Regions from separate parts of the Colwellia sp. Bg11-28 genome, predicted to be linked through region 1. Evidence: predicted binding sites of a transcription regulator. Region 1 holds the regulator's gene; each other region holds the start of a gene.
What was found. Region 1 encodes sigma-54, which starts transcription at its own class of promoters, with help from an activator protein. Its sites were predicted from a motif close to GTTGGCACGNNNNTNGNNT; they were not measured.

Region 1 (10,878 bases):
GTTCAAAAAGTTGCGCAACATCTTGCTCGCCCAACTCAGCTTGCACCGCTTCAACTTCAGCATTAATCAAACTAGAGACAATGGCCTCTGCTTTAGCTGTTACGATTGCTGCTAGTGATACTGCGCCAATAAATTTATTGTTACGATCAACAACATAGAAAGAGTCGGTTGCGTCAGGAAGGTCACCCTTAAGGCGTAAGTACCGTAATACCACATCAACCGTTACGTCCGGACGTAAGGTGATAGTATCGGTATTCATCATACCACCAGCAGTGTCTTCCTCGTAAGATAATGCTGTTTCGACACGACTACGGTCTTGCGAGTCCATCGAGTTCAGTACTTCATTATAAATACTGTCTGGTAGGGTACGGAAAACTTCAGCTAAATCATCAATATCCATGCCTTCGGCAACAGCAGCAAGCTTTTCAGGTCGCATGCTTTTAAGAATACCTTTACGAACTTCTTCATTAAGCTCTTCAAGTACTTCACCGTGAAAGTCAGGATCAATAAGTTGCCATAATACTGGGCGGCTTTTAGCAGTAGAAGACTCTAAAATAAGGGCTAAATCATAAGCAGGCATGTGCTGTAATAGTTTTCGCACGTAGACGAACATACCACTGCCAAGTGCTTCGTTGACTTGTTGTAATCTTTGTTGGTTATACTCTTGTTCTGATATTTCTGGCATAGCGACTCTGCTTCTGTAATGTATAGTGCACAGAAAACCCTCTAAAGAGTGTATCGCTGAGAACGTCGCGAAACGGAGGGTCATACCTATTGGACTAATTAATTGTACAACTTAGAACTACATTAGCGAGCTTAGAACAAGTGAAATTATTTAAATATAGTTATTCTACATTTCATTAATTTTATGATGATATCAGTTTGCTAATGAGTTCCCAAAGGGCGAGTACCTAATAAAGGCAAAGGCTTACATGCATCGTTATTTATATTGACAAGGAAATTACCATTCTCTTCAATTAATGCCTTACCCCTAAGCCTTTTCATTCTCGCTAAGTGGGCAATAAATTGGTCCACTTGGTATTATTATTGATGAAAAGAATAACAGCTTTCTTTGGAAAACAGCTGAAAGTCGGCTTAAGTTTATCGTAACTTAGTGGTTTTATCAGCTTTTTTATCTTATGAAGGGAGCTTTTATATAGTCTTTTTTATTCAGCTTCGTCGAACTTATCAGAAATAAGTTGGCATATTTCAGCGAGTGCCAACTGTGCGTCTTTGCCTTGTGCGGTGATATTTACCATTTTTCCTTGACCACCTGCTAGTAACATTAGCGCCATAATACTACCAGCGTCGGCTTCTTTACCGGCTAATTCTAGGGTGATTTTCGCGGCAAATTTTTGGCTTAATTGCGCTAATTTAGTTGCGGCACGAGCGTGTAAACCCAATTTATTACAAATGGTCACTTGTTGAGAGATAACATTCACTGTTGTGCTCACTTATTAGGTAGATTTAATATCAATATCTCTATGATGCGTTTGTATATCATCACGCTCTTTACGGAAGTTTTTAGCTAACATCTCAGCGATATAAACAGATCTATGCTTACCACCAGTACAACCAATGGCTATAGTGACATAGCTACGATTATTTCGTTCTAGATGTGGTAACCAAGTCATCATAAAACTGTTAATTTGCCAAATAAACTTAGTCACTATAGCTTGGCTGGCAAGAAAGTCTTTTACTTCTTGATCGACGCCTGTTTGACCTTTGAGTGATTTTTCCCAAAATGGATTAGGTAAGAATCTAGCGTCAAATACATAATCAGCATCAACAGGAATACCGTGTTTAAAACCAAACGATTCAAATACTAATACCATAGAGCCTGTTTTTTTACCTAAAATCCGCTCTCTGACTAAATCAGCCAATTGATGAGGGCTAAGTTGACTGGTATTTATATATAGATCGGCATTAGTAGATATAGGCTCGAGTAATGATTTTTCTAAAGCAATTGCTTGATCAAGTGCCATATTCTCTTTAATAAGGGGATGCAAACGGCGTGTTTCACTAAAGCGTCTGATTAAGTCATTATCATCGGCATCTAAAAATAACGTGTTAACGTCTACTGCTTTAGGTAAATAAGCAATAATTTCTGGGATATCTTCTGGGTCTTTCGGTAAGTTTCGAACATCGAGACTTACCGCAACGTTTTCATAGTCATTGATAACAGTATGGGTTAATGCCGGCAGAAGATTAATAGGGATGTTGTCTACACAATAATAACCAAGATCTTCTAAAACTCTTAGTGCAACCGATTTACCTGAGCCTGAGCGACCACTAACAATGATTAATTTCATTTATACTATTCCGAATGCGCGGCAACTTATACCCAAGCCACATGAAGATGCAGGTTTCAACTGGAATTAGAAACGCCTTTAGGCAAGACATTGATTGAAGAGAATAGTTATTCTCTTGTCGAAATCAATAACGTAGCATAAAGCGTTTCTAAACCAGCCCTATGGCGGCCCCTGAGCCGCTTATGCTCAGCGGTCCTGAAACACACAGCTTCAAGTGGCTTGGGTATATATATTGCTAGCTTGCTTGTTGAATTAAGTTATAGAGTGCCTGATTATCATTGCATTTTCGTACTTGCTTGATCATCTTTTTATCACTAAATAGTTTAGCAATATTTTGTAGCGTATCTAAATGTTCTTGGCAGCTATTTTCGGGCACAAATAAGGCAACAAAAATATCTACGTCTCTATTATCTATGGCATCAAAATCGATTGCCTTTTCTGTTGTTATTAACACCGCAACAGCTTTACTTGTATTGGGCAATCGACCATGTGGGATCGCAATACCGTTACCTATACCAGTGCTACCCATTTTTTCTCTATTGAGTAAACTATCTAATAGTTCATCTTGCTCTATATCAGTTATTTGAATCGCAGCGAGTTGACAAATTCTTTCTAGAATACGTTTTTTACTGGTTACTGCTACATCACAACTAGTACAGCTTGTTGTTAATATTTCGGATAATTGCATAATCGTGTTAATGGTTTTAAGGCGCCACTTACGCTAAATCATTTAGCTCAGGACGCCTGCTTTAATAGGCTTTAATTACTTTAAAGCGGTCTTTCGGGCTAACTCAACTTAATGATGAGAAACCTTAGCTTTATACTTAAGAATCTGCCTATCAAGTTTATCAACTAAGGTATCAATAGAGGCATACATATCGGTGTTGACTGCAGAAGCAAATACTTCACTGCCATTCATATGAACATTAGCTTCAGCTTTTTGATTAAGCTTTTCTACGGTAAGTACAACATGGACATTATTAATGTGATCAAAATGTCGTTCTAATTTTGAGAATTTTGTATCGACATATTCGCGCAATGAACTAGTTACTTCAACATGGTGTCCAGAAAGATTAATTTGCATAAACATGATCCTTTTATTGTAGTCTTCTAAAGTAAACTCTTACGTTGATTTGACGGTGGTATCGCTAATGATTCTCGATATTTAGCAATTGTACGTCGTGCCACTTTTATTCCCTGCTCAGCTAATAAGTTAGCCATTTTACTATCACTTAACGGTTTAGCAGGTGTTTCCGCTAAGATAAGTTTTTTAATCAAAGAACGAATTGCTGTAGATGAACATTCACCACCATTCTCTGTACTGACATGACTAGAGAAGAAGTACTTGAGTTCAAAGATGCCTCTTGGCGTGTGCATATACTTTTGTGTTGTAACACGTGAGATGGTGGATTCGTGCATATCAACAGCTTCAGCTATATCGTTTAGTACCATAGGTCTCATGGCTTCAGCACCATGTTCTAAAAAACCTTGCTGGCGTTGAACAATACAATTGGACACTTTAAGTAGTGTGTCATTGCGAGATTCTAAACTCTTAATAAACCATTTAGCTTCTTGCAAGTTGGATCTAATAAATTGTCCATCATCAGTTGACGACTTCATTGTTTTAGACATTGCCGCATACTGTTTATTAATCGACAATTTAGGTGCAGTATCAGAATTTAATTCAACGACCCAACGGCCATTTTTTTTCTCAACAGAAACATCTGGAATAACATACTGGTCATCGCCTTTAATTACCGCATCACCCGGACGAGGGTTCAAGCTTTGAATTAAACGCATCACTTCACGTAGCTGATCTTCTTTTAATTTGGTTTTACGCATTAACTGGCGATAGTCTCGATTACCAAGTAGATCGATATGGTCGTTGATTATTAATTTACTTTCTTTCAGGTAAGGGGTATCAGCACTAAATTGATTTAATTGAATAAGTAAGCAATCAGGAATGGAGCGAGCTGCGACACCAATAGGATCAAACATATTAATACGTTTTAATACGGCTTCTACTTCATCAAGCTCGAGCCCTTCAGTGCCAACACTCTCTAAGATATCTTCTGGTGATACAGTTAAATAACCGGCGTCATCGACTGCTTCTATAATAGCAATTGCGATGGTTTTATCAGTATCGCTGAAAGGGGTTAATTCCATTTGCCATAATAAATGATCTTGAATGGAATCAGTGGTTTCACCCTGATAGGTGTAGTCATCAGCAGGGCTACTTACTGCGCCAGTATTTGATACCCCAGCACTGTAGCTTTCTTCCCAAGTAGTATCTATATTTAGTTCTTCTGGTATATCACTTTTTTCCATCGCCTCAGTAGTACTGATTTCGTCAATACTGGCCTGCTGTTCTTCACTACCATCACCCGCAGGTTGATCCGTTTTTTCTTCATTAGTATTGGATGAAAAGGCTTCTTCAAGATTATTTTGTTCACTTGAATTATCACTTTGAGCTTTTTCATCAAGTTCAAGTAATGGATTGCTCTCTAAAACTTCTTGAATTTCTTGTTGTAACTCTAACGTAGACAATTGCAACAGCTTAATAGCTTGTTGCAATTGTGGAGTCATTGTTAAGTGTTGTCCAATACGGAGCTGTAGTGTAGGGCGCATCTAGGTTATATGATTTCCTATTTATTATTCTTAGTAGTTACGCTATTACAATGGGTAACTACTATTCTATTAAGCATTCTGGCTAAATATACTAGCCTATCGCTTTACTATAGCGTGAATTGTTCGCCAAGGTATACATCTCTGACTTTTTGATTAGCAAGAATTTGATCTGCATTACCTTGCGCAATAATTTCACCATGACTAACTATATAAGCATGCTCACAAACGTCTAATGTTTCTCTCACATTATGGTCTGTGATCAAGATACCTATGCCTCGCTGCTTTAAGTGTAAGATGATTTTTTTAATGTCGCCAACCGAAATTGGGTCAACACCAGCAAAGGGCTCATCTAATAAAATAAATTGAGGATCTGCAGCGAGTGCTCGGGCAATTTCAACTCTTCGTCTTTCGCCACCGGATAAGCTCATGCCGGTATTGTCTTTGATATGACAAATGTGAAACTCTTCTAATAAATTTTCAAGTTTCTCAGCGCGCTGGGTTTCACTAAGCTCTTTACGTGTTTGTAATATCGCCATAATATTATCAGAAACAGTTAGCTTTCTAAAAATTGAGGCTTCTTGAGGTAAATAGCCAATACCGCTTCGGGCTCTTTCATGCATAGGAGCAAGGGTAAGGTCTTGACCGTTGAGTTTGATCGAGCCATTGTCATTGGGGACTAAGCCAACAATCATATAAAAGGATGTGGTTTTTCCGGCGCCATTGGGGCCTAATAAGCCAACTATTTGTCCTGCGTCAACTTGCAAACTAACATTCTTAACGACTTGTCTACTTTTATAAGACTTCGATAAACCATCGGCAATCAGTGTATTTACAGGTGTTGTTTTCACTGTGTTAGTTGTCACTACTGTCGCCTTCTTTTTCTACTACCTTGTCAGTTGGTTTTTCTTCTTTAGATTTTTCGTAAGTCTCTTTCTGTTTCTTGAGTACCGTTGGTTGTAAAATAGTAGTAACAGGCTGATTATTAGCGCTCCGTGCTTGTAGTTTTTCACTGACAGTATTATAAGTTATTTCATTACCACTGACTTCACTTCCAGCTTGCTTGACTAGGGCATTACCTGAAATAATGATTGTATTCGAGTTAGGGCTATAGGTTATTTCATCTGCCTGCAAGGTAATTAAGCTACCATCTTCTAGTTGTTGCTCGAATATAGCAGGTTTGCCTTTTGCCAAATAAGTTTCATTTTTTTCATCATTCTTCTTATTAACTTGACTAAAGACTTTAACTACATCGGCGGTAATAGAAATAGAGCCTTGACGAATAATAACATTATCTAAATAACTGATAATTTTATTTTTTAGATCGGCATCTTGACTTTCAGCGACTATAATTATTTCCTGTTCCAAATCTTTTATTGCCGCCAAAGCGTTACTGACAAAGAGTAAACTTGAGGCTACGGCTAAAACTGAAACTGTTTTTTTAATTAAATTAACTTTCATCATGTTTTTTATAAATAGTACGTTCATGCTGGATTAAGGTCATTTTTTTTGTGTTTAAATCGATAATTAATCCTGAGCCGTACATGGTGAAATCTCTTCCCACCACAACAACTGATTGCTCTGAACTAATGATATTGGTTTTTAAATCTAATGCTATTGTTTTGCAGTGAATCTCTTTTATTAAGCCGTCAATTTCTGTCGCTTTAATATGTACTTGATTCTTTAGCTCTACACGGTTGTCTTTGTAAAGTGTCGCTTCTTGCGCACTGACCTTCCATGGCTGGCCTTCTTTTTGCGGATATAATGTGTAATTCGGCAATTCAAAGTAACTGACTTCCAAATCAGAGTAATGCTCCATTCTTTCTGCTTCAATAGTGTGGGAGAGTTGCCCTAAGTCACTATAGATTTTACTTTCTAGCTGCTCAGCAATAAAATCCGGACGTTGCTCATCAACAATTAAAGTATCTTGTTCTATTGATGCACTACGCCATTCAATAATGCCATAAATTAGCGCACTAAGCAGTAAGACAAATAGCGCTAGGCTATTTAATCGATTCATATACTGGCGCCTGATGCATTGTCTAAGCTATTTTGGCTTTGCATGATCAAATCACATGTCTCTCTTACGGCGCCAAATCCACCACGAGTAAAAGTGGTATAATTGGCAGAACGAAGAACTAAAGGATGTCCATCGGAAACACTAATGCCTAAGCCAACGGCTTCAATACAAGGTAAATCAGGTACATCATCACCAATGTACGCTACCTCTTCAATAGTAATGTTTAATTGTTCAATTAAATCAATTAATGCAGGTAACTTATCTTCTTGGCCTTGAATAATATGTGCAACATTTAATGCTTTCATACGATACTCAACGATAGCTGAAGTTCTTCCCGTAATAATCGCAACATCAACGCCACTAGCACCTAAGGCCTTAATGCCAAAACCATCTTTTGTATGAAAAGCTTTTAGCTCTTCACCATCATTGCCTAAATAAATTCTGCCATCAGAAAATACACCATCGACATCACATACCAGTAACTTTATTTGTTGCGCTTTAGCTAAAACGTTGTGTTCTACATTGCCATATAGGGTATTCATTAAAGTACTCCGGAACTTAAGAAGTCGTGCATATTCATTGCACCTACAGGTATATTGTTGCTATCGACAATGATAAGGCCGTTTATTTTTTTATCTTCCATTATTTTTAGCGCCTGTGCGGCAAGCATATCACTCTGCGCTACACTAGGGTTATGGGTCATTACTGTGTTAATACTTTCACTGTGGATATCTATCCTATTGTCTAATACCCTGCGAAGATCACCATCAGTAAATAAACCGACTAGTTGTTGTTGTTCATTAACTATAGCAGTCATGCCCAGGCCTTTTAAGGACATTTCAACTAAGGCGTCTTTGATAAGAGCATTTTCCGAAATCATAGGTACGCGATCGTCTTTATGCATAATGTCGCTTAGGCGCAGTAATAGACGTTTGCCTAAACTGCCACCAGGGTGAGATAAAGCGAAATCCTCTGCGGTAAAATCACGCGCGTTGAGTAAAGCAACGGCTAATGCATCACCCATTACTAGGGTTGCCGTGGTACTTGATGTTGGCGTTAAACCAAGAGGACAAGCTTCAGCCGATACTTTAATGCAAACATGGGTATCGGCTAATTTAGCTAAGGTAGATTCAGTGTTGCCAGTCATAGAAATTAATTTAGCACCGATGCGTTTTATAACCGGAATAATAGCAAGTACTTCACTAGTTTCACCCGAATTAGAAATGGTTAAAACCACATCATTGCTAGTGACCATGCCTAGATCGCCATGACTAGCTTCTCCAGGGTGAACAAAAAATGATGGTGTGCCAGTACTAGCAAGTGTAGCCGCTATTTTACCACCAATATGACCTGATTTACCCATGCCAATGACGATTACTCGTCCTTTGCAATGAAACATGAGTTGACAGGCAAGTTCAAAGTTATCATCAATAAACTGTACTAGTTCAGCGATGGCTTGCTGTTCAATCTCAATAACGTTTTTTGCTAATTCTTTGAAATTTTTCATAATGATTAATTAACAGCAGCCTTTATTATGACAATTGACTAAAAAGTAATACCTGATAAGCGATAAAGCTTAACAGTAATAATGCACCCTTGGCACGAGTAATTCTAAATGCACCTAAGCGACGACTAAAACATAAGATAAATAGCAGCAAAGTAATACCTAACATATAAGGCGCATCTCTGCTGGCAGCTAAAGCGTCAATATTACCAGGAGCTATTAGACCGGCTATTGGGAGAACAGCTAAAATGTTAAAAATGTTAGAGCCTATTATATTGCCTAATGCTAAATCATCTTCTTTTTTAATGATGCTCATAATGCTAGCGGCGAGCTCAGGTAAACTGGTACCTATCGCTATAATAGTTAAGCCTATAACTAAGTCACTAATACCATAAGCCTTAGCAATATATACAGAAGAATCAACCAAAAAGCTCGCGCTCAATGGTAATAAAATGATTCCAACACCCAGCCAAATTAAAGATAACTTCATACTGACGGCGGCGGCAACATCTTGTTCTGCCTCAATAATCAACGGATCATCACTGGGTTTACCCTTTGTTTTCTTCAACGTGATAACAAGGAGTGTAATAATGTAGATGGCAAAGCCAGATATCAAGATAATACCTTCAATGAAACTAAAGTGATTATCGATAAGTAACCAATATCCTAAGGCGGTAACGGCTAATATAAGGGGGATTTCACGCTTTATTGTTTGTGATGAAACGGTTAACGGTTGTAGTAAAGCGGTAATACCAAGTACCAAGGCAATATTGGTAATGTTTGAACCAATAGCATTGCCAATGGCAGTATCTGGGTTACCTTGCATTGATGCTGTTGCAGCCACCATCATTTCTGGTGCTGAAGAACCCATAGCAACGATAGTTAATCCAATTATCATTGGCGAAATACCTAAGTTTCTTGCTAATGATGAAGCACCAAAAACGAACTTATCTGCACTCCAAACTAAAGCAACAAGGGCAATGAGTAATATAATTATTTGTTCTAGCATTAATGACTCCAAAGTTAAGGGTAAATTGTCGCTGGTTGTTGGGCAAAAAAGAAGTAAATAATGTCAACTGGAGGAAAATAATATTCTTTTGTCTTACTTTTGAGCAAAAACGATCACTTTCTTACAATTTAACCTCTAATTTTTACACTTATTGCGCTGTTATTTGTTTATTTCTAATGAAGAATTGTTACCGCTCAGGTAAAATCACCTCTATTAAAAGAATTCCTATTGTAAATTCAGACAATAAACAACAGTGACGTTGAACCATGACAAATCCCGCACTTGAAGAAAATTTGGTTGAAATTGAAAACCTGACCTTTAAACGAGGTGAACGGGTGATTTATGACGATATCAGTTTGTCTATTCCTAAAGGCAAAGTTACCGCTATTATGGGGCCGAGTGGTATTGGTAAAACGACTTTACTTCGTTTGATTGGTGGCCAAATAAAGCCTGAAAGTGGCAATATATTTTTTGCAGGCAGAAATATCCCTTTGTTATCGCGCGCTGACTTATATGAAGTCCGTAAAGATATGAGCATGCTCTTTCAAAGTGGAGCATTATTCACTGAAATGAGTGTTTACGATAATATCGCCTTCCCCATAAGAGAACATACCCAATTATCTGAAGCCATCATTGAAAAAATTGTTTTGATGAAACTTGAAGCTGTTGGTTTACGAGGTGCAAGGCACTTACAACCCTGTGAGCTTTCTGGAGGAATGGCCCGTAGGGTAGCACTAGCAAGAGCTATTGCATTAGATCCTGAACTCATTTTATACGATGAACCTTTTGCTGGCCAAGACCCTATTTCTATGGGAGTCATTGTCCGGTTAATACGTTCATTAAATGATGCGCTGGGGTTAACCTCTATAGTGGTTTCACATGATGTTCCTGAAGTTATGAGCATCGCAGATTATATTTATATTGTTGCTGAAAAGAAAATTATTGGCCACGGTACACCTGATCAAATACGCCAAGATAGCTCTGCTCTAGTACAACAGTTTATTCAAGGTGAAGCTGATGGCGCGGTGCCTTTTCATTATGAAGCACCAGCTTATAGTGATGAACTCATTAAAATATAGTCAAAAAGAGTTAATTAAATGAATCAGTTTCAAGGCGGAAAATAGTGCAGCAGATACAGTTTTTAGGTAAACAAACGCTCAATATGATAAGTGGTCTAGGCCGCGCAGTAATTTTGTTGATCTCTGCGTTAATGCATGTACCCAATATTCGCAAGGGCACGCCTTTACTGATGCAACAGCTATACAGTGTTGGTGTATTGTCTTTGTTGATTATCGTGGTGTCAGGTACGTTTATTGGTATGGTCTTGGCTTTACAAGGCTATACTATTCTTGTGGGTTATGGCGCGGAAGCTAGTTTAGGTCCTATGGTTGCACTGTCGTTATTACGA
Region 2 (10,878 bases), on a different contig from region 1:
TGCTTTGGCCGAACCTTCAATAAGGTCATTAATGGTGTCAGACAACAGTTTCGCGGTAGTAAAATCAGAATGGCGTAAATTAAAGGTAATATGATCACCAGAGGAAAAAGGTGATTTAACTTCTCGCTCAACAATACCGCCATTGGCGATACGTCCAACGGTAGGAATATTCACTAAGACTTGTGAGCCATCTAAGCCTTGTGCCCCTAAGCCACTGACAATTAAAGAACCTTGCGCTACGGCATAAGCATTACCATCAATCCCCATTAAGATAGTCTGTATTAACGTACCACCTCGTAAACTTTGTGCACTACCCATACTAGAAACGGTAACATCAATAGTTTGACCTGGCTTGGTAAAGGCACTTAACTCTGCATGAACGGCTACCGCGGCAACGTTTTTTATTTTTGGTTTTAATTTATCTGGCATCGTGATACCAAAGTTACTTAGCATGGTTTTAAAACTTTGTTCGGTAAACGGGCTTTGCTCACCAGTACCCGGTAAGCCTACCACTAAGCCATAACCAATTAATTGGTTTGAACGTACACCAGCAACATCAGCTAAATCTTTAATGCGCTGAGCATTTGCTGACAACGAAGCCAAGAAGGTGAACAAGATAAATATATTTATTACAGTTTTCATACTTTAGTACCTTAAAAACACCTTAGAATACATCTTAAAATAAGACCTTTATCTCAGATCTTAAAACAACAGGAGGAATACTTTTACCGTGAGGTTCAACTAAAATGGCCACCAAGAGCTATTGAAAAACTTAACCAACCAACCTTGTTCATTGGAATCGGCAAAGCTACCCGTACCTGCATATTGAATACGTGCGTTGGCAACTTTGTTAGATAAAATAGTATTATTGGAATTAATATCTTTTGAGCGAATAACGCCAGTTAAGCGGATATATTCATCTCCATTATTTAACGTTAACCATTTCTCACCACGTATCATCAAATTACCGTTAGGCAACACTCTCAATACATGCACTGAAATATTACCGCTTAAGCTATTCCCTTGATCAGCTTTAGCATCACCTTTAAAATTTGAATCTTGGCTAATACCAAACTGTAATGACTCACCATTAATGCTAACGGGAACGCCACCTAAACCAGTTACCGCATCTAAATTAGTTTCATTTTCTTTTTTCAATTCTGTTTTAGCATTTTTCTTCGCTTGGGTTTTCTCACTCAAGATAACCGAAATAATATCGCCAACACGATGTGCTTTAGAATCTGAATAAATATTATTAACATAATGTGGTTTAAATAATGAACCAGAAGGAACAATGCGCTCTTCTTCTTCTTCAGGCATTATCGGCGCAAAATCAGGATCATTTGGCAATGCTTTACTTAACTCTACGGTATTACTACAAGCGGTAGTAACAGCAATTAATAAGCTGATTGAAAGTAACTTAATTGTATTTAGCCTACTTTTATTTTTCATCACTGCCTCCCATTTTTTAGATTACGAAAATAATGCTACATTTGTTGGTTGATATAACTCAGCATTTCATCAACCGCTGAAATCACTTTCGAATTCATTTCATAAACACGCTGGCTTTCAATTAAATTAACCAGCTCTTCCGTGGTATTTACATTGGATGTTTCTAAAGCACCCTGAACTAACATACCGTAACCTTCTAAACCCGGAACCCCTTCTTGTGGTGCTCCACTTACCGCAGTTTCGGTGTATAAATTTTGCCCTATCGATTGAAGACCTGTAGGGTTAACAAAGTTAATTAAGTTAATTTGGCCAACGACTGCTGGGTCAGGTTGTCCTTGTAGCGTCACTGAAACCTCACCATCTTGTGAAACAATAATACTCAAGGCATCTTCAGGAATAGTCACTTGCGGTTGGATCATATAACCAGCACCTGGGGTAACCATGTTACCTTCATCATCCATGGTGAATTGACCATTACGACTGTATGCAGAACTACCATCCGGCATTTGAATTTCAAAAAAACCTTCACCTTGAATCATTAAATCAAGGGCGTTATCTGAGGTAATCATGTCACCTTGGGTATGAATTTTTTGTGTCGCGACCACTTTAGTACCAGCACCCAACATTAAACCAGAAGGCGCTTCAGTATCTTGCGCAGTTCGACCACCTGGTTGATTAATATTTTGATAAAGTAAATCTTCAAATACTGCACGGCTTTTTTTAAAGCCGATAGTACTGGCGTTGGCAAGGTTGTTAGAGATTACCGCAATATCTTTGGTTTGCGCATCTAAGCCTGTTTTACTGATCCATAATGCTGCGTTCATACATCACCTCTGATTGAGTAGTAGCGTTTAGCTGAGTTAATTTTAGTTAAGCTAAACATGACTGATAGATTGCTATGCTTAGAAAGCACGTAATAATGAAGAAGCACTTGAATCAATTTCTTCTGCTGTTTTCATCATTTTTAGTTGCATTTCAAACTGACGCTGTAAGGCAATCATGTCTGTCATTTCATTAATAGGGTTAACATTACTCGACTCGAGTGCGCCACCAAGAACATTGACATTAACATCGGCAATTAATTGGCCACCATTTTTGGCACGAAAAAGACCATCATTACCTTTATCAACAAGTCGAGTGTCTGGGTTAACCAGTTTAATACGACCAACTTCTTCTTGAACACTGCTAGGTGCACCTGCTGGCTGAACCATGATAGTGCCATCGCGAGAGATTTGAATATTGTTAATCGGTAACGGCAGGGTAATTGGTCCATTCTCACCAATCACTAATTCGCCATCATTGGTTTCTAATGCACCCGTTTCTGTTAAACGAAAGTGACCGCCACGAGTATAAGCTTCTTGCCCATCTTCGGCTTGTACGGCAAAAAAACCTTCGCCTTCAATAGCCATATCTAAAGAGCGACCAGTATGGAGAATAGATCCAGAGTCAAAATTTTGGCTAGCACGTTCTGTCATTGAAAAAACACGCGAAGGTAATCCTTCGCCAAATGCTTGCATACTTCGCGCTTGTGCTAAATCAGCTTTAAAGCCTGTAGTTTTAGCATTCGCCAAGTTGTTGGCATTGATTGATAAGGCTTGCATATTTTGTTTAGCGCCACTCATGGCGATATAAAGCAACTTATCCATAATGTATTTCCAAAAAAGTAAAAGGTTATACTTGATAAATGCAAATAGAGTGCCAGCTATTGTAAATAGTTAACGAGTGGTTTAAATGCTAATGGATTTTTTGACTGGTTACGGGGGTGTAACAATAAAAAAGCTGCTAGTTAAGTAGGTAATACTTAACTAGCAGCTTTATACCCAAGCTACTTGAAGAGGCGTATTTCAGGAAGCTTAGGTATAATTGTAGAACGAAGACTAGCGTTAGTTTGCTAGCAAAGGAGTTATCTTTCCAATTATCTAATTTGTAAAATCGTTTGGTTCAGCTGATTATCAACTTCTAACGCTCTCGAGTTAGCTTGGAAATTACGTTGTGCTGAAATTAAGTCAATTAACTCTGTGGTTAAGTTCACGTTCGATTGCTCTAATGCAGAAGAGTTAATTGTACCAAAAGTACCTGAACCAGCTTCACCCGCAAGGGCTTCCCCTGACACAATACTTTCTTTCCAGTTGGTGCTACCTGTTTGTGATAAACCTTGTTCGTTGGCAAAATTCACCATAGCAATACGTGCTAAAGGCTGAGAAGTACCATTACTATAAGTCGCTCTAACTAATCCATCAACGCCAATATCAATACCAGTTAATCGCCCCACCGCTAAACCATCTTGATTTAAGGCTGTTACTTCAAAATTTGAAGCAAACTGTGTAGGCTCATTAGGGTTCGGTGCTGCACTATCTAAATTAAAATCAATTTTAACCGTTTGAGTTGGATCAGCACCATTAGGTAAATGGCCAGAGAAATCAACGGTTCGGATGCCACCGTTAGTTGGTGATGGCGACTGAGAAATAAAATCACCAGACGAGTTATACGTTAAACGCGCCCCTTTTGTTCCTGTGCCACTAACAGGTGTTGTTGCTGAAATTGCAGTGGCCAATGCCGTTTTTGTTGCATTAAGCGTCGCTAAATCAGCTGCAGAGGGTGCGGCTATGGCATCATACACACCTTGTGCGGTCGCCACATCTGTAGTTCTAGTAACAACTAAAGCATCTGCTGGTGTCTGCACAGCAGGATTATCATCTAAGTCGATAGGTTTACCATCGACAGATGCAAACATCATCCATTGGTTAGGTGCGACTGCTGGGTCATCTTTAACAAAGAAATAAGTCATAATATGACTATCACCTAATGAATCAAAAATAGTGACTGAAGTCGAGTTATTAAATGTTAGTGGATCTTCTGGGTCGAAATTAGCGGGTGCGCTGGTAATATAGCTATCACCTGCAGGTAAATTCATTCGTACATCGACTTCACTGGTTTTTGTGGGTGCGCCCGATGCCGTAGGGATCCGAATGGGCTCTGCAGTACTTAAACTTACTGAAGCTGATGAGCCATCAGGATTGACAGGAAAACCTAAAAGATGACCACCTTGCGAGTTAACAACAAAATTATCTGAATTTAACTTAAACTGACCGGCACGTGTATAGGAAGTTTCTAAAGAACCAAGCTCAGGGACTGTGGCAAAAAAGCCATTACCTGTAATAGCTAAATCAAGCGCATTATTGGTAAATTGAATACTACCTTGAGAGAATTGCTGCGCAACATCTGCTGTTAAAACACCGTCACCTACTTTAGTTTTACCTGAAGCAAGCAATGATGATGCATAAACATCAACAAATTCAGCGCGTGACTCTTTAAAGCCAACCGTATTTACGTTAGCAATGTTATTTGATGAAACATCTAAGTCTTTTTGTGCAGCGTTTAATCCGCTTAATGCAATATTAAATGACATAATTTAATCCTTTTAAAATTCGATATTTTGCTTAACACCTGTACTGCTCGATACTTGTGCTGTCAGGTAAAGTTTATAATTTTTGTTTAATTGCTTTTACGATAAGACCTAAGTCTCGCCATCGGATACTTCAACTACATCTGATAATGCCATAGCGCTGCCACCATTAAGGTTAAGCACTATTTTTCCACCGGTACCTGCTAACGTAACACTATCAACTTTACGGTAGGTTTGGGCTTCTAACTCTGATGCTTTGCCTTCGACCAAACCAACAATACGAAAACGGTAAGCACCTTCTGCAGCAGGTTCGCCTTTAGCCGTTTGTCCATCCCAAGTAAAAGTAAAACCGCCTGCTTTAACACTACCAACAGGGACAGTTTGAATAACTTCACCGGCAACGTTCTCAACATAAATATTCACATTACTGGCAGGCTTATCAGATACCAATTTGCCTTTAACTGCTTCACCTTCTGCCATACCAAAGACATTATCTTCAACTAAAACACTTCGACCCACGAGAGAAGATGCTTGCAACGCTTGGCTGGAAGTCATCGACGTTGCAAAGCTATCAAATGAAGTATTAAGTTTCTGAACACCATCCGTTGTAGAGAAGGCAGTCATTTGTGAAATCATCTCATTATTATCAACAGGTTTGGTTGGATCCTGGTTAGATAACTCTTTAGTTAATAAAGCAAAAAAGTCAGCTTGTGTAAGCATGCCTTTATCTTGCTCTGCAACTGTGTATTCTTCTTTCTGCCAACGGATAGCATCTAACGGGCTAACACCCTTAACTGTTTCCATTATCCACTCCTACCTTTTGCAATAGACTAAATGACATATCAAAATTGCTCACTATCTTTGCCCTAACTGTAATGTTTTATTTAACATATTTTTGGCAGATTCAGCCAACTGCACATTTGTTTGATACGAACGAGACGCCGAGATCATGTTGGTCATTTCTTCGATGACATTGACGTTCGGTTTGTAAATATAACCCTCTTTATCAGCCATTGGATGACTCGGTGCATATTCCACATTTAATGGTTTATCACTTTCAACAATACCCAAAACATCAACACCAACCCCACTACCATCATTTTTCCCCTGTCCTGCGGCAGCTTCTTGCATGGCAGCGGCAAAAACAGGGTGTCTCGCACGGTAAGTTTTATCGGCACTGCTACTAACACTATCAGCGTTGGCAATATTACTCGCGGTAGTATTTAGGCGGACTGATTGTGCGCTCATACCACTACCGGTAATATCAAATACGTTAAAAAGACTCATAATTATTGACCTCCACTGATAACTTTCTTCATGGCTTTAATTTTTCCATTAAGAAACTGAATGCTTGCTTGATATTCCATTGAGTTTTTTAAATACAAGTTTCGCTCCACTTGTACGTCAACCGTATTACCGTCGCCTGTGTCAGGGTTATTAGGTACACGATAGTCAACGGAATTATTTAACTCTGTTCGTATATCAAAGTGTTTATCATTGGTGCGAGACATGCCCATTTTTTGCTTGTTTGCCGCTTGTGCTAGTGCTTGATTAAAGTCTAGCCCTTTAGCTTTGTAGCCTGGGGTATCTGCATTGGCAATATTACTGGCGATAACTTCTGCACGTTGAGAGCGAATAAGCATGCCCTGTGTATGCAGTTGAAAGCCTTTATCAAAACCTATAGCCATATTAGCCTCACAATGATTAACGATTAGCTAAAAGGAATACAAAATTTGTGCCAGTTAGTAAATCAATAGAGGATAAAGAGTTAGGTATGAGACTAGAATGAGAGGGCTAACAGCAAGGAAGAATCGCTGTTAGCGGGGTGGAGAGATTGCGTTATTTTTTCTGGTAAACAATACCAGGATTACAGCGTAGCATAGTAAAATCTTGATTTATTCCAGATAAAGACTCCGAAGCGCCTAAAAATAAATAGCCATCGTTATTCAACACGCCATGAATTTGACTAATTATTTGTGTTTTTATCTTTGGGGAAAAATAAATTAATACATTACGACAAAACACGATATCGAAACGGCCCATTAGGCTATAACTATTGAGTAAATTAAGTGGTCTAAAGCTCACCATTTTCTTTACTTCGTCTTTTATTTTCAACATACCGTTATCACCCGGCTCAAAGAAGCGTTTCTTTCGCTCAGCAGATAACCCTCGAGCAAGTGCTAGGCTATCATAGTGACCGTATTTGCAATGCTCCAACATAGTCGTTGATATGTCAGTACCAATAACTTGTACTCCACGTGGGAATGCACCAGGATTTTTTTGTTGATATTCCAACACGGCCATCGCAATGGAATATGGTTCTTGACCAGAAGAACTTGCCGCAGACCAAATTTTAACCGGTGTTTTACGATTGGCAAAATCAGGAAGCAACTTGCTTTGAAGTAACTTAAAAGGATAGTCATCACGAAACCATAAGGTTTCATTAGTGGTCATAGCATCTATAACCGCGGCACGCATTTGCCGCTCAACAGGAGTTAACGTACGATTGACTAACTCTGTCAATGAACTGAGCTCAAATTTAGCCATTAATGGCGCTAATCGGCTTTTAACTAAATATTGCTTATTTTCGCCGAGTACTATGCCACATTGCTGCTCTAAGAAGGTTCTAAATTGGTTGTAACTTTTTTCATCAAGTTCTCTTGCTGACACTATTGCTTCCTACTTATTTCGTATTTTCCTAAACCCTCCATCAATTGGAGAGTCGTCGTTAACTTTCGATAACAACTATTCAGCTATATACCTGTTCCACTTGAATATGCATGATTCAGCTGGAATTAGAAACGCCTTTAGTCAAGGCATTGATTGAAGAGAATGGTTGCTCCCTTGTCGAAATCAATAACGCAGCATAAAGCGTTTCTAAACCATCCCCTTGGGGAAGGCTGCGCAAATCATACTCTGCGTTACATTTCTTTTTAAGGGAATAACCCTTAATAAAAAATGTGCCTTAATGATGAATCGCTCAGACTTCCTGAAACGAGCATCTTCAAGTTGAGCGGGTATACTCAGAGTTAATCTTCTATTTTTAACCATTTCTTCACAGCAGTTGCTAGCTCATCTGGATGAAACTTTGGAATAAAATCTTCTGCACCAACTTTTTCCACCATCGCATTATTAAATACACCACTTAACGAAGTGTGCAATATAATTGGCATTTTTGACATGCGATCATTACCTTTTACCTCTGCGGTTAAAGTATAACCATCCATTTCAGGCATTTCGATATCAGAGATCATCAACGCCACTTTTTCAGTGATGCTATTTTCACAAGTCGCTTCAATGGCCAATAATTGCTCTAAAGCATCACGACCATTTTTAGCTAATACCATATTAATACCTAATGGCTCTAATGCTCTTCTAACTTGATTTCTTGCAACGGTTGAATCATCTGCAATCATCACCAACTTATCGCCTAAGTTTTCACCGATAGAAACATCGATGATGTCTTCACTCACTTCAGTAGAAACAGGACTAATTTCATTTAAAATTTTCTCAACATCTAATATTGATACCATCTGACCGTCTATTTCAGTCACCGCAGTTAAGTAACTAGATTTACCAGCACCTTCTGGTGGTGGCATCACATCAGCCCAGCTTAAAGTCACTATACGCTCAACACCGGCAACAAGAAAACCCTGCACACTTCGGTTATATTCAGCAATAATAATATAGCTTTCAGCTGTTTGTTCAATTGCCGGACCGCCCGTTGATTTACTTAAATCAATAACAGAAATAGTTTGCCCTCGGATATGTGCGACACCCTTTATAAAGCTATCTTGCTTAGGCAACAGAGTTAACCGCGGACATGGCATAACTTCACGTACTTTAAAAACATTAATACCAAATCGTTGTCTGCCATTAAGTTTAAAAAGTAACAATTCCAACCTGTTTTCGCCAACAAGTTGTGTACGCTGGTTTACTGAATCGAGTATGCCTGCCATATGAACCTCATGTAAGACCGTAGCAATTATTATGTTTAACCTAATAAACATATAAGGCACAGTTCTTGAATTGTATTTAATATATAGAGTTGATAATCACACTAAGCGTCTGAAACTTGACGTATGATAGAACCTTATTTCACACTGCTGACCCAGGTTAAGCATAGACGACTAATTGCATTTACTTAACGATAGATAACAAAATATATGCGCTTTACCAAACTTTTTTTAACTTTTATATTCTTATTGCTCATTAAGCAAACAACTACGGTTGCAACTGAGCTAGACAGTGCTTTTATTGAGCGTTTTGCAAAAAATTATTTAATCGAGCAGTTTCCTTCAACTGAAGAAGAAAAGGTGCGTATTTCAGTCGCTCATCTAGACCCTAGAATTACGATTAAACCCTGTAAAATTCCCTTAACTGCAAATATACCTGAAAAGAATGGCGCTATAAATGTAAATGTTAAAATTAGCTGTGATGAATCAATACAGTGGAAAATATATTTATCGGCAAAAGTTGAAATAACTAAAGCAGTTTTAATTGCTAAGAATACAATTAGTAAAGGAGATAAACTTGACGAAAGTAATGTCGAGCTTGCTTTTATACCCATTAATAAGATCCGCGGCAACAAACTAACTGATACTAATATTGTTTTTGGCGCTAAAGCGAAAAAGCGAATTGCCAAAGGTAGAGCCATCAGTAAAAGAAGTATTTGTTTAATATGTAAGGGTGATGTGGTGACTATTATTGTCTCATCAGACAGTTTTAGTATCAAAACCCAGGGAGTCGCATTGAGTTCAGGTAATATTAATGAGCAGATAAGAGTCAAGAATACTCGGTCAAAGAAAGTCATCACCCCTCGCGTCAAAGGTATTAACCAAGTCATAATTCATCTATAATCAAGAAATATACACATAGGTAGGGTTAATAAATAATATCGTTGTTAACCGACTCAAAATGTTATTTATAATTTAATCTATTTTTAACTAAAGTTATTACGCCTATGGCCGATAACGAGACAATAGAACTCTTTTGAAATATCATTTCATTGTTAAAGGATGAAATTATGGCTATAAATATCAATAACTTGAATGCTAGCAATCAAGTTCAGCAAGCCCAACAAAATAAAGTAAAACAGCATACTGCGCAAACGGCATCGAACAATGCCCAAGTAAAAAGCTCAGGACAAGATTCTGTGTCGATTACTCCGCAAGCAAAACAACTTAATGAATTACAAAAAAAAGCGGTGGATGCGCCCGTGATTAATCAAAAGAAGATTGATGAGCTGAAAAAAGCGATTAGCTCTGGTGACTATAAAATTAATCCAGAAAAATTAGCAGCGAGTATTGCTAACTTTGAATTTAAGCTTGTTTAACGATAGACTGTAAATACATCATTTATAGTAAAATCAAAGGCAAACTTTATGTCCCTAGGGCCAGATTCTCAAGGATTAACCTCCAATGAACTGCTTGTACAACAACATCAGCAGTTAACTACACTTGCCCAGATCATTGCTAACGAAAAGCACATTTTACAACAGCATGATCCACAAGCCTTGCTAGCCATCAGCCAAGAAAAAAATACGCTGCTAATTGCAATTCAACAGCTTGACCAAACCATAGGTCAAAATCAACTTTTTGCTCAAGATAAAGCAGCAGGAAAATTGACTCAAGAACTTGCTGAAATAACCGATTTATTAACTCATTGCCAACAGCAAAACTTAATCAACGGACAAATCATTCAACAATCTCAACTTGCGGTAGAACGCATGAAAACCAGCTTATTAGAAAATCATAATAAGAGTGCAATTACCTATGACAAGAAAGGTAAAAAAAGCGCAGGACTCTCTAGTCTAGGACTAAAAGCTTAGCGTTAAAAACTAAGCCCCTAGAAATAAATACTAATTAAGAAATAAAAAAGGCGCTAATCCTACAGATTAACGCCTTTTTTATGTGTTCATCTTTAGCATGCTAAATCAAAAATGTGTCACGTCTTTAATTTCTTTTCTATTCTGGTTTGCTTGATAAATATTGTAAACATCTTCAAAATTTAACTGCAGC
Region 3 (10,878 bases), on a different contig from region 1:
CTCAAGCCGCCATTTTCTGTGCTTGGGATCATCGTAGCTAAGGTAAATTCATTTGCTATACCGTGCTCCATGCCATACAAGATGCCACCGATAATTAATAATGCAAAGATAATTAACTTGATCGCTGCCCCAATATTTGGGATCCATTTACCCACATTTAAGGCAACAATATTAACAAAAACCACAACCCATATCAGTACCACACCCATGATGATTTGTGCTGTTAGCGACATATCAGGCATGAATATTTGCGAGAATACGCCCGCAAAAAGAATGAAGATAGCAGGTACCCAAACGGCAACATTAGACCAGTAATACCAGCTAATTCGTGATGCCATTTTTTGGCCGTATGCCCTTTTTACCCAAGCATAAATACCGCCTTGTTCAGGGTAAGCTGATCCAAGTTCAGTACTGATAGCACCGAAAGGTACTAAAAAAAAGATAGTCAGTATTACCCACCAAAAGATAACTGTTGGTCCCATTACGGCCCCAGCAGCTAAGGTATCTAGTAATAATACGGCTGAAATACAGAATAAAAATATATCCCTTTTTCCAAGCGTTTTCTCATGTAAATGTAGCTCACTCATACTTTCCCCTAAGTTATAATTATAGACTGCACTTCAATAAACTCGCGTAATCCTTCAATTCCCCATTCACGACCATTTCCTGACTGCTTAAAGCCACCAAACGGTGCATGAGAATTGAAATAAGTGCCTTGAATATAACTTTGTCCAGCACGGATTTTTCGAGCTATTTGAAGTGCAGCATTTGCATCTTTTGCAAAAACACCTGATGACAACCCAAAGACAGTATCATTGGCAATTTTAATTGCTTCTTGTTCGTCTGAATAAGGGATCATACATAACACAGGTCCGAATATTTCTTCTTGTGCTATGGTCATGTCATTGGTTACATTGGTAAAAATAGTTGGCATTACATAAGCGCCTTGTTGTAATCGAGCGGGGATCTCTGGTCCACCGGTCACAAGTTCAGCACCTTCTTTAATACCAATATTGATATAGTCTAAAACTCTTTTTTGTTGTAAGGACGAGCTCAAAGGCCCCATGGTAACGTTTTCGTCTTGTGGGTCACCAACCACATTTTCTTCTGCTACGGCTTTGGCGATAACAATCGCCTGCTGATAAAGTGATTCAGGCACTAACATACGAGTTAATGCACAACATGTTTGACCCGAGTTAATCATGACATCTTCAACGCCATACCGAACAGCTGCAGCTAAATCTGCATCGTCAGTGATAATAAACGGAGATTTTCCACCAAGTTCCTGACAAACACGTTTAACTGTTGTTGACGCCGCTTGAGCAACTTTAATACCCGCTCCTGTAGAGCCAGTAAACGAAACCATATCAACGTCAGGGTGTGAACATAAATGCTCACCAATTTTGAAACCATAACCGGTAATTACGTTAAACACGCCAGCAGGTACGCCAACTTTGTCAAAGATTTCAGCCAAAATAAGGTCTTGCAAAGGCGTTTGCTCTGCGGGTTTAGCAACAATAGTACAACCGGTTGCCAATGCTGGACCTATCTTGCCAACTAATTGAGATAACGGGTAATTCCATGGGTTGATTAAAACACAAACACCAACTGCGGAATGACATTGCATCACGCCATGTTCTGTTGATGATTCATCAACATAAGACGCCATGTCGGCATAACCTCTAAAGGCGTCGATCGCGCCTTGCACTTGAATATCAAAAGCAAGATGTTTAGGACAGCCCATAGAGGTAGATATAGCACTCGCAAAATCATCTATTCTATTTTGCATTTCATCAGCAATAGCAGTAATTAACTGACTTCGCTCTGCTGGTGTTGTTGCTGACCATTGCGCAAATGCATATTTTGCTGCTGCTATTGCCTTATCAACATCTGCAATTGATGCACTGGGTGTTTTAGCGCAAAGTTCTGAGTTAGCCGGATTGATCACATCAATGGTGTCTTCAGTGTTTGGCAATTGCCAGTCACCATTAATATAGAGCTTGTTATATGTATACATTTTTTGATCCCGCTATAAAAATAATAACTTAGACTATGCTAGCCCTATCAAGTTAAGTACCCCCTTTAGGGGAGTACACAAACCAAACCATTCAAAACTCTATTTACAACTGTATAAATAACGAACTTATTTCATTGTTAACCAATAGATTATTTCAATCAGGGTGCAATTTTTTGTACTGCATTTTTTATCCGGCGGCTAAACATCCAGACGCTAATAAGTACAATTGGCATCAACAACGTCAAGGCTACTTCCCTATTAAATGTATAACCAAGGCTACTGCTGGCATCCAATAAATACTTGCACAGTGCCAGTACGTAATAGGTCATAATAATTACTGAAAGCCCTTCAACTGTTTGTTGTAAGTTGAATTGCATCTGCGCTCTTTTATCCATTGATGTCAGCAATGCTTGATTTTGTGCTTCAATCGCCATATCAATACGGGTGCGTAAAAAGTCACTCGCGCGATCGACTCGACTCGATAAATCATCAAGCCTACGTTTTGCCGCAAGTACGGTTCGATATGCCGGAGATAATCGTCGGTCGATAAAGGCACTAAAAGTCTGTAATTCATTAATGTCTTTTTCTTCTAATTCAGCCAACCGACTTCTTACCATTTCATAGTAAGCACTGCCTGCATCAAAGCGATAACGTGAGCTAGCGATGATTTCAGCAATATTAGCTGCCATTGATGACAATTCAGCCAGTTGTTTCTGCTCATCATTCGACGACTTAATATCTTTTTGCTTCTTGAGCAACATGGCCAATTGCGATTCCATTTTGCTGACTTTGATACTCACTTGTTGTGCAAGCGGAAAAGCCAATAAGGTCATATTTCGATAGGCTTCAATCTCTAATAGTGCTCTAAGCACGCGGCCACTTTGACATTCATTCAAACTAGTATTAACCAACAATATTCGGTTAAAGTTATCCTCATGTAACCGCAATGCACTGAGTATAATAGCCTCGCCATTATGTAATTCAGAGCCCATTAACCGCTGTCCCTCAAAATATTGACGTAAATGATCTCTTTCTAAGGTCACGCTTCCTTCACTTAACGCATCAATATGAACGGCAGCAATTAACTCACCTGATATCCCCTCAAGCCAATCAATGGGTACTAGCGCTACAGGTGGGCAGTCAAAGGGTTTCAATCCGCTGTCATGTATTAAAAAGGTGTAACTACTAAATTCTGTATGGCGCTCCCACCTAATTTCGTATTCACCCATTTTTTGGTAAAAACACGATGCATTGGCTAAAGGAGGATTGACGCTATATCGATGACATAACTCATGTAAGTGAGCTAATTCAACGGCTTGACTATCACCCTCTTGATGAAGAAAGCAAACTTGTGAAACGCGAAGCGGTACATTTGAAACAGGAAACGGTCTAGCATGTAAATCGGCATAACTTTGACTGAAATAGGCATGTTTATTCAGTTGGCCATACGCTTTATGATTCGGTTGAATAAAGATATTAGCTTTGCCTATCCCCAGTTTTTCCGGACTCTCATTCGCGGTAAAAAGTTCCAATCTACTTCCTCTTATTTTCGTCACTTAGCTTAACTAGTTCAGATCCAAGTCATCTTGGTTAGGTATCATTAAGTTAAACTAATTACTTAATAAGCGGACGCGCTCATTAACCGATTTAGTTGACCACATTGTTAAGCCAGTTCAGTCTTCACAATGCCTGCATTACTCCATTAACTCTGGCAGGATGAGTGATTACAATCTGCACTGTAATCTGTTTTATCTATTGAATAACAATTTAAGCTTATGTTAAATACAAAACAATACACGTTAAGTTTTACATCTATCAAACTTAATAGATCTTTTTGCACGCACAATCACCCATAAAAATGCCTCTCGATGAGTGTGAATTGTGTTTAAGGAGTACTTTCGTTTCAACAGATGAACTGGGTGGATTTACTAAAACGGCATTGCATTACTAACGTGAGTAATCCCCCCGTTCGGGTATTTATTAATCAAGTTACTTCTGAAATTGTAATAAGCTAATACTACACATTACGACAATAGGTAGAGTGATTATGAATAACCGTAACGAAGCAAAAACCTCTCAGGAGTTAAATACAGCAAGTAATGAAGAGAGCTTATCTCAGGAAGCTACTTTCAACTCTGATGTTGAATTCAGTAGTAACTTTGCAGTTAACTTACTTAAAAAACGCTTATATGTAGAACAAGAAGCGAATAGCTGTTACGTGCTCGGTTACAATTAATCGTCATTCAAAGTAATACTTCACTGAACAGTTCCCAGCCTTTCTGAGTCAGTGTTATACCATATAGATTCATACTCGATATCTACGCGGCACAGAACAGGCCTACTCATTACATACCCCTCCAACAGATAGAACAGTGCCTTTTAAAACTACGACCAGTAAGAATTAAGAAGAAGCAATAAGAAATAATAAAAAGGGCATATACCCTGAGGTATACGCCCTTTTCTGTAGTTAAGTCACCATTGCTCTTTATCTACGAATACAACCTGGAAAGCTACAAAGCATTTCAAAAATGAGGTTGGCTGCTAATAAGGAGGTATTACCTGAAGTATCATATGGTGGTGATACCTCAACTAAGTCAGCACCAATAAGATTAGTACCCCACATGCCACGAATGATCTCTAAGGCTTGTGGCGAGGTTAACCCTGCTGGCTCTGGTGTGCCAGTTCCTGGCGCAAATGCTGGATCAATACCATCAATATCAAACGTTAAATAAGTCGGTATATCTTCACCAATAACCTCACGCACCTCTTCCATTAAGGGAACTAACGATTTCAACCAACATTCTTCTGCCTGTACAACTCTTACGCCTCGGTCCACCGCCCATTGAAAATCACCCGCACTATAACCGGTTGCACGTTGACCAATTTGAATCATTTTTTTTGGGTCAACTAAACCTTCTTCAATAGCACGTCTGAAAATAGTACCGTGGCACTCTTTTTCACCAAACATAGAATCATTAATATCCGCATGGGCATCAACATGAACTAATGCCATCATGCCGTGCTTTTTATGCAAGGCTCTCAAGATAGGCAAACTGATAGTGTGATCGCCACCAACAGTCACTGGCTTAATATTACTCGCCATAATGGTATCGTAATGCGCTTCAATAATTCGAATAGAGTCAGCTAGATTGAATGTATTTATTGGAGTATCACCAATGTCTGCAATTTGGAAGCTGTCAAATGGCGCAGCTTTGGTATACATACCGTAAGGACGAACTAAGACTGATTCATTGCGAACAGAACGAGGGCCAAAGCGTGTACCACTTCGGTTACTCGCACCAATATCCAGTGGCACACCAACAATACCAATATCTAAGTCATTGCTTATTTCACTGCTTGGTAAGCGAAACATAGTACCTGGACCACCAAAACGTGGCATTTGATTACCGCCTAATGGCTGATTGAAATTATTATCTGTCATACTCTAACCCTCTTAAGTGCAATCCGTGTTCTTACACCTAATATTGTAAATTTAGCCTTGCTCTATTTAGTTTATTTATGAGCACGCTCTAATGCCTACAATGAATGTAGCAACTTAACGGTCATTTGGTTATACCCAAAAGAGGGTGAAAAAGTATTTTTATTGTATTATTTGAAGAATTTTAGTGGGAATACATCGAAAAACTAAGCATCAGCCCAGTATTACGTTGATGCTCGATTGGACTTAAATATCCATTTATACTGACCTAAAGATACTAATAGAACACCCTTGGAACCCTTAATAAAAAATAAAGGTAAAAAGGGCCCCAAATTACTCACCCACTTCTTCACTAACTCTGATTCCTTTTTCTTCGCTGTAAGCCTTTTAAAACAGCATTTATTATAAATTATTCATGCCATATTACTGAGAAGTTTCAGCAATAACCCGAAAGCAATATATTTAAAGTCCAATTAATTGATATTAAAGACAATAATATTATATACTATAGGGAAATCGTGCTACCAAGTAAATATGATATCTCTAGCTTATATATCTGGCCCCAAAGATAACTTACTTCAAAGAGCTATGGATAACGCTATTAGAAATGGTCAAAAACTAGGTATTGATGGTGACTTATTAGTAAATACCCGAATCGAGAGAAAAACTGAGTATAAAGAAACTGGAGATGATTTTTTAAAGTTCGTGAACGTCATGAATGTGTATTTGTAGAAGGGGATTTGGTTACAATAAAATCTAAAATCTAAAAGCTAATAAGTTATTTAAACGGACGCTAAACATAAAGGTCATGTCAGCATATTTTACAGCCTACAGTGTTAATCAGAAAAAAGACTAGATAAAACCATTTAAAACAATTGATTATGAACTTGGCGAGTTTTTTGCATTAACACTTAAATTAAAACATATTAATTAATACATATTTGGAAAAGCTTATGAAAATAATCAAATTAGCTAGCTTGTTGTTAATCTCTGTATTTGCTATGTCAGCAAATGCTTCACTTATAAGAACAGTGATTTCGGAAAATGGCGCTGGTACAAACGGCTCATGGTCTTTTGGTACTATATTCACAGTTGGTGCTACCGATCTTAATGTAACATCACTTGGAGCTTATGACTATTTAGGTAATGGTTTTTCTAGTGAGTCGATTAAAGTTGGAATCTTTGATGAAGTTTTAGGGACATTATTAGTATCAACAAATGTAAATTCTACTGATACTCTTTTAGGCTCATACCGCTATTCTTCAGTGAATTTTGATCTGCTTTCTGGTCAACAATATAGATTGGTGGCTGTTAGTGGTAATGATAACTACATTCAAAACTCTGGAAATTGGACTTACTCGAGTGATGTCACCATTGATGGGTTTGGTTATTGTTCAAACACATCAATCACCCAATGTGATAGTTTCTCAGAAAGTGATTACGGCATGGCAAATCTTCAGTATGGTTATGCATCTACATCAGTACCGGAGCCAGCTACACTTTTGATATTTGGTCTTAGCTTGGTTGGATTAAGTTTTTCAAGAAAAAATAAAAACACTTAATTACTTTAATTGCACATTTTTGATGTATGGAGGCTCTAATATTTATTGGGGCCTTTTTTATGCCTATTAAGCCAATAAAACAGGACTGTTAACAGTAGGTTAGATTTCGCTTCGCTCCATATTTTAACCAACCAATAAAAGTCTCTTGTTCGGGCGCTATACCTTATCTAATAAATAGAGTGAATATGTTAATCATTAAAGCTACTAAGGTGCACATCCCAGTAATTGCACGACTATTCGATTTGTATAGACAGTTCTATGAATGCAAACCTGATATTGCATTGGCAGAGCAGTTCATCTCGGAACGTATTGAAAAAGGTGAATCGACAATATTTCTTGTTGAAAAGGATGGTAAAACCTTAGGTTTTGTTCAAATGTATCCTTCTTTTTGCTCTGTTGACGCGGTAAAAATTTATATTCTTTATGATTTGTATGTTGATGACAGCGGCCGTAACTTAGGAGTATGTGCTTCATTAATGGATAAAGCCAAAAGTTATGCTAAAGCAGAGGGTGCTTCTCGAATAGATTTAATGACTGCATTTTCAAACAAAGCGGGTCAACATTTGTATGAGAAACTAGGTTATAAAAAAGTATCTGAAGACTTTCACAATTACTCGTTACAGGTAGAACAAGGCCTTTGAACGAAGCAAAAACAGTTGTATTTAAATGCTCGATTGGACTTAAATATCCATTTATCCTGACCTAAAGATACTAATGGAGCACCATTGGAACCCTTAATAAATAATAAAGAGAAAAAGGGCCCCAAATCAAATTCACACTTCATAGCTAATTCCGATAATTTAATCTCTCATTGTAAGTCTCTTTATAGAGATCAATTAGCTACTAAAATTGATGTTTTATTACTGAGTTTATGTTCCCTTGGTGCGCAGAGCGGAAGTTAGCTTCAAAATATTTGCGATATATTTTCTAATGGATTGACTGTGTCATATTACTGAGAAGTCTCAGTAATATCCAAAACCTAACAAAAATAAAATATATTTAGTTTATAAGACACTGAAAATATGGGATATTAATGCACATAAAATTAAAGTTATGGGACGGACATTACTGAGAAGTCTCCATAATAAGCTGTTATATGGCAAGGGATATGTTTGGCACTTCAACTGTACTTTTAGGCTCAGAAACTGATGATAAACTATTCGAGGCACTTAAAATTGTCTTGGCTAGCTTTGGTGCAACAGTTAAAGAAAAGAATTATAACGTCGTAGGTTCTCAGGAAATATCGGTTTGGGAAGCAAATATCAATTCTAAAAAAATTAAGATATATTCCGAAACCTATGAAGGTTTATCAATCAAAGGTTCAACTGAATTGGTAAATAAAATTCAGGCAAAAGTGGCTGAGCAAGTTGCCATATAACAAGCTAATAAATAAGGACAAAAAACAGTTGGCTGTTTTCGTTCCTCAACATTTTAGCCAACAATTTTTTGCCCATTATTAGGGCGTTAGGCTTACCTCAAGTATGGATACTTTTTAAACTATGGCTCACAAAATATTACTGACTTTGTCCATGATTTCGCTTTTAGCATTTTCCGTTTTTTCGTTATGGTTCCCGCAATATAATTACGAGCAATCAAAATCAAAATATACAATTGAACAAATGACGGAATTACAAAATCAGTTTATTTCTGTATTAAAGAATGAATCAATTCCTCTCGAACGTTCAGGGCTAGTATCACAAATTGAAATGCAACATGAGCTTAATCTCTCAAACGAGGAATACTTAAATGCTCAATTTAATTCTAGCTATTCTTTAGCCAAGTTATTGTTTAGTATACTGGTTGTGCATTTTATTATTTTGTTTTTGACTGTAAAGTTTAAAAGTAAGCCTAACAAGATAATCAACAAGGACACGTAACAGTTGGCTACGTTTCGCTTCGCTGCACAATTTTAGCCAACCATTACTTAGCCTGTTATTTGGGCGTTAGAGCTACCTCAACTTTGATGCAAGGAGCATATTAATTTGAATATTGAAATCACAGGGTTTGCCGCACTAGCTATTTTTGCTTTCGCCACACTATGTATGACCTTTCCGATAAAAATAAGTGCAACAATGATAGGAGCGCCAGAGCCAACTTTAATTAAGTCATTTATTGCACCTGTTCTTGCAGCTATTATTACCTTTCTTCTTGGTAAAGTTTTTCCTGCAACTTTGCTCTTATCTCCTTTTATTTTGCTTCTCGTATTCAAGAAAGTTTTTGACATTAGCTTTGCTGGATCATTTGGGCTCACAGCCCTTACGTGTGCTCTATATGTTATTTTATATAAACTATTTATGTCAGGGATTTCTATTTCATAAAATAGCTCTAACAAGGCGTTCAAACGGACAATGAAGTTCCCCCGCTTTAACGGACACCAAAATCTAACTAAAGATGAGGTGTCTTATGCCAAAGTACAACAATCCAAGACGAACTTGGAAGTATTCAAACGACTTTAAAGTCAATGCTGTTCAACTGAGTTTTGTTGTCGGCGTCACAATCAAATCTGTCGCTGAAAAACTCGACATACACCCATTTATGCTGTCACGATGGCGAAAAGAATATCGTGAAGGGATCATTGTGGTGGATAAACGAAAAAAAGTGGCAGGGCAATCAAAAGCCAAAAAAGTACTGACCAAAGAACAGCAACTTGAACGTGAAAATAAAGCACTCAAGGAGGAGCTGTATATCCTAAAAAAGTGGCAACGGTTTCTTGCAGAGGAACATCAAGTCGATATCGATTCATCGAAAAACTCAGAGCCGACATAAAAGTTACGCGATTACTGACGTTTTTTGATGCATCTAAAAGTGGTTATTATGACTGGCGTGAGCGCCAACCGAGTGCTAGAGCCATAGAAGATGTTGAGCTTAAACATAAAATACAGCAAATTTTCAAAGAGAATAGAGGACGATATGGGAGCCCTCGAATATTTAAGGCCTTACAAAAGCAAGGGTACAACATAAGTAAAAAACGTGTCGAACGTTTGTATCGTGCGCTTGGTTTGGTTGCCAGAGTGATGCGCGTGACGACACGTTCAGCCTTTTATAAACGCTTCCTAACGACAGGTAAAAACTTACGACCTGATGGCGAAGTCCCATTGGCTAAAGATAAGGTCTGGGTAGCTGATGTCACGTATTTGAAAGTTAAAGGCGTATGGCGTTATTTGTCGGTCATCATGGATTTATATTCACGGCGCATTATTAGCTGGAGTTTGGATAAAAGTAGGACGATGGAAGTGACCAAGCGTACATTGCAAAATGCAGTTAAGAAACGCAAACCATCCGGTGACTTAATGCTCCACACTGATAGAGGCGTAGAATATCGTGGGCACATTTACCAGAAAGCATTGAAACGACATGGGATCACTCATAGTTTGAGTAGAGCTGGAAAATGTACTGATAATGCGCATATGGAGTCATTTTTCCATTCAATGAAGACGGAAGTTATTCGTGGTAATGTGTTTAAAAGTGATAAAGAACTGCGCGGAACACTTGGCAACTACATTAACAAATACTACAATGTTTCGAGGATGCATTCAGAGATAAACTATTGTTCTCCAATAGAATATGAAGCCCTGGCAGCGTAAAATAAAATGTGTCCGTTTTATCGGGGGAAGATCACAAAAAACAGTTGGCTGTTTCACCCCGTTCACAATTTTAGCCAACAATTTTTGGCCGCTTAACGTGGCGTTATACATTTAAAGGATTAATCTGAATGAAGTATTTATTAATTTTAGCTGTGTTAGCTGGTGGGTACCATTTTTATAGTCAAGGAACCTTAAGTAACCCTGATGAAACTTCACAGTATAAATTATTTCAAAAAGTTGCTAATGAGCCTGTTACACAAGAAGAGGTTATAAAAT

Region 2: the regulator sigma-54 is predicted to act here: its motif matches at 6,583-6,601, upstream of flgB (flagellar basal body rod protein FlgB).
Region 3: the regulator sigma-54 is predicted to act here: its motif matches at 6,343-6,361, upstream of CXF79_RS03695 (PEP-CTERM sorting domain-containing protein).

The regions. Positions count from the first base shown of each region.
Region 1 covers NZ_PJBA01000018.1:811,778-822,655, reverse strand. Annotated here, with positions in the region: gene mgtE (magnesium transporter) at 1-685, opposite strand, end outside; gene CXF79_RS20745 (HPr family phosphocarrier protein) at 1,167-1,442, opposite strand; gene rapZ (RNase adapter RapZ) at 1,458-2,312, opposite strand; gene ptsN (PTS IIA-like nitrogen regulatory protein PtsN) at 2,548-3,000, opposite strand; gene hpf (ribosome hibernation promoting factor) at 3,109-3,396, opposite strand; gene CXF79_RS20725 (RNA polymerase factor sigma-54) at 3,423-4,940, opposite strand; gene lptB (LPS export ABC transporter ATP-binding protein) at 5,048-5,788, opposite strand; gene lptA (lipopolysaccharide transport periplasmic protein LptA) at 5,793-6,401, opposite strand; gene lptC (LPS export ABC transporter periplasmic protein LptC) at 6,388-6,957, opposite strand; gene kdsC (3-deoxy-manno-octulosonate-8-phosphatase KdsC) at 6,954-7,499, opposite strand; gene CXF79_RS20700 (KpsF/GutQ family sugar-phosphate isomerase) at 7,499-8,464, opposite strand; gene CXF79_RS20695 (calcium/sodium antiporter) at 8,490-9,470, opposite strand; gene mlaF (phospholipid ABC transporter ATP-binding protein MlaF) at 9,737-10,549, shown strand; gene mlaE (lipid asymmetry maintenance ABC transporter permease subunit MlaE) at 10,594-10,878, shown strand, end outside.
Region 2 covers NZ_PJBA01000004.1:231,455-242,332, reverse strand. Annotated here, with positions in the region: gene CXF79_RS04890 (flagellar basal body P-ring protein FlgI) at 1-642, opposite strand, end outside; gene flgH (flagellar basal body L-ring protein FlgH) at 742-1,452, opposite strand; gene flgG (flagellar basal-body rod protein FlgG) at 1,488-2,276, opposite strand; gene flgF (flagellar basal-body rod protein FlgF) at 2,355-3,098, opposite strand; gene flgE (flagellar hook protein FlgE) at 3,368-4,861, opposite strand; gene CXF79_RS04865 (flagellar hook assembly protein FlgD) at 4,970-5,662, opposite strand; gene flgC (flagellar basal body rod protein FlgC) at 5,714-6,145, opposite strand; gene flgB (flagellar basal body rod protein FlgB) at 6,148-6,546, opposite strand; gene CXF79_RS04850 (CheR family methyltransferase) at 6,698-7,528, opposite strand; gene CXF79_RS04840 (chemotaxis protein) at 7,888-8,817, opposite strand; gene flgA (flagellar basal body P-ring formation chaperone FlgA) at 9,025-9,717, shown strand; gene flgM (flagellar biosynthesis anti-sigma factor FlgM) at 9,885-10,193, shown strand; gene flgN (flagellar export chaperone FlgN) at 10,242-10,688, shown strand; gene CXF79_RS04820 (LPP20 family lipoprotein) at 10,794-10,878, opposite strand, start outside.
Region 3 covers NZ_PJBA01000003.1:168,587-179,464, forward strand. Annotated here, with positions in the region: gene CXF79_RS03665 (APC family permease) at 1-587, opposite strand, end outside; gene CXF79_RS03670 (aldehyde dehydrogenase family protein) at 596-2,017, opposite strand; gene CXF79_RS03675 (DUF3422 family protein) at 2,176-3,549, opposite strand; gene CXF79_RS03680 (hypothetical protein) at 4,065-4,253, shown strand; gene speB (agmatinase) at 4,503-5,459, opposite strand; gene CXF79_RS03695 (PEP-CTERM sorting domain-containing protein) at 6,410-7,018, shown strand; gene CXF79_RS03700 (GNAT family N-acetyltransferase) at 7,204-7,659, shown strand; gene CXF79_RS03705 (hypothetical protein) at 8,127-8,396, shown strand; gene CXF79_RS03710 (hypothetical protein) at 8,518-8,895, shown strand; gene CXF79_RS23325 (hypothetical protein) at 9,001-9,336, shown strand; one part of gene CXF79_RS03720 (IS3-like element ISCps3 family transposase) at 9,422-9,707, shown strand; one part of gene CXF79_RS03720 (IS3-like element ISCps3 family transposase) at 9,707-10,602, shown strand; gene CXF79_RS03725 (hypothetical protein) at 10,731-10,878, shown strand, end outside.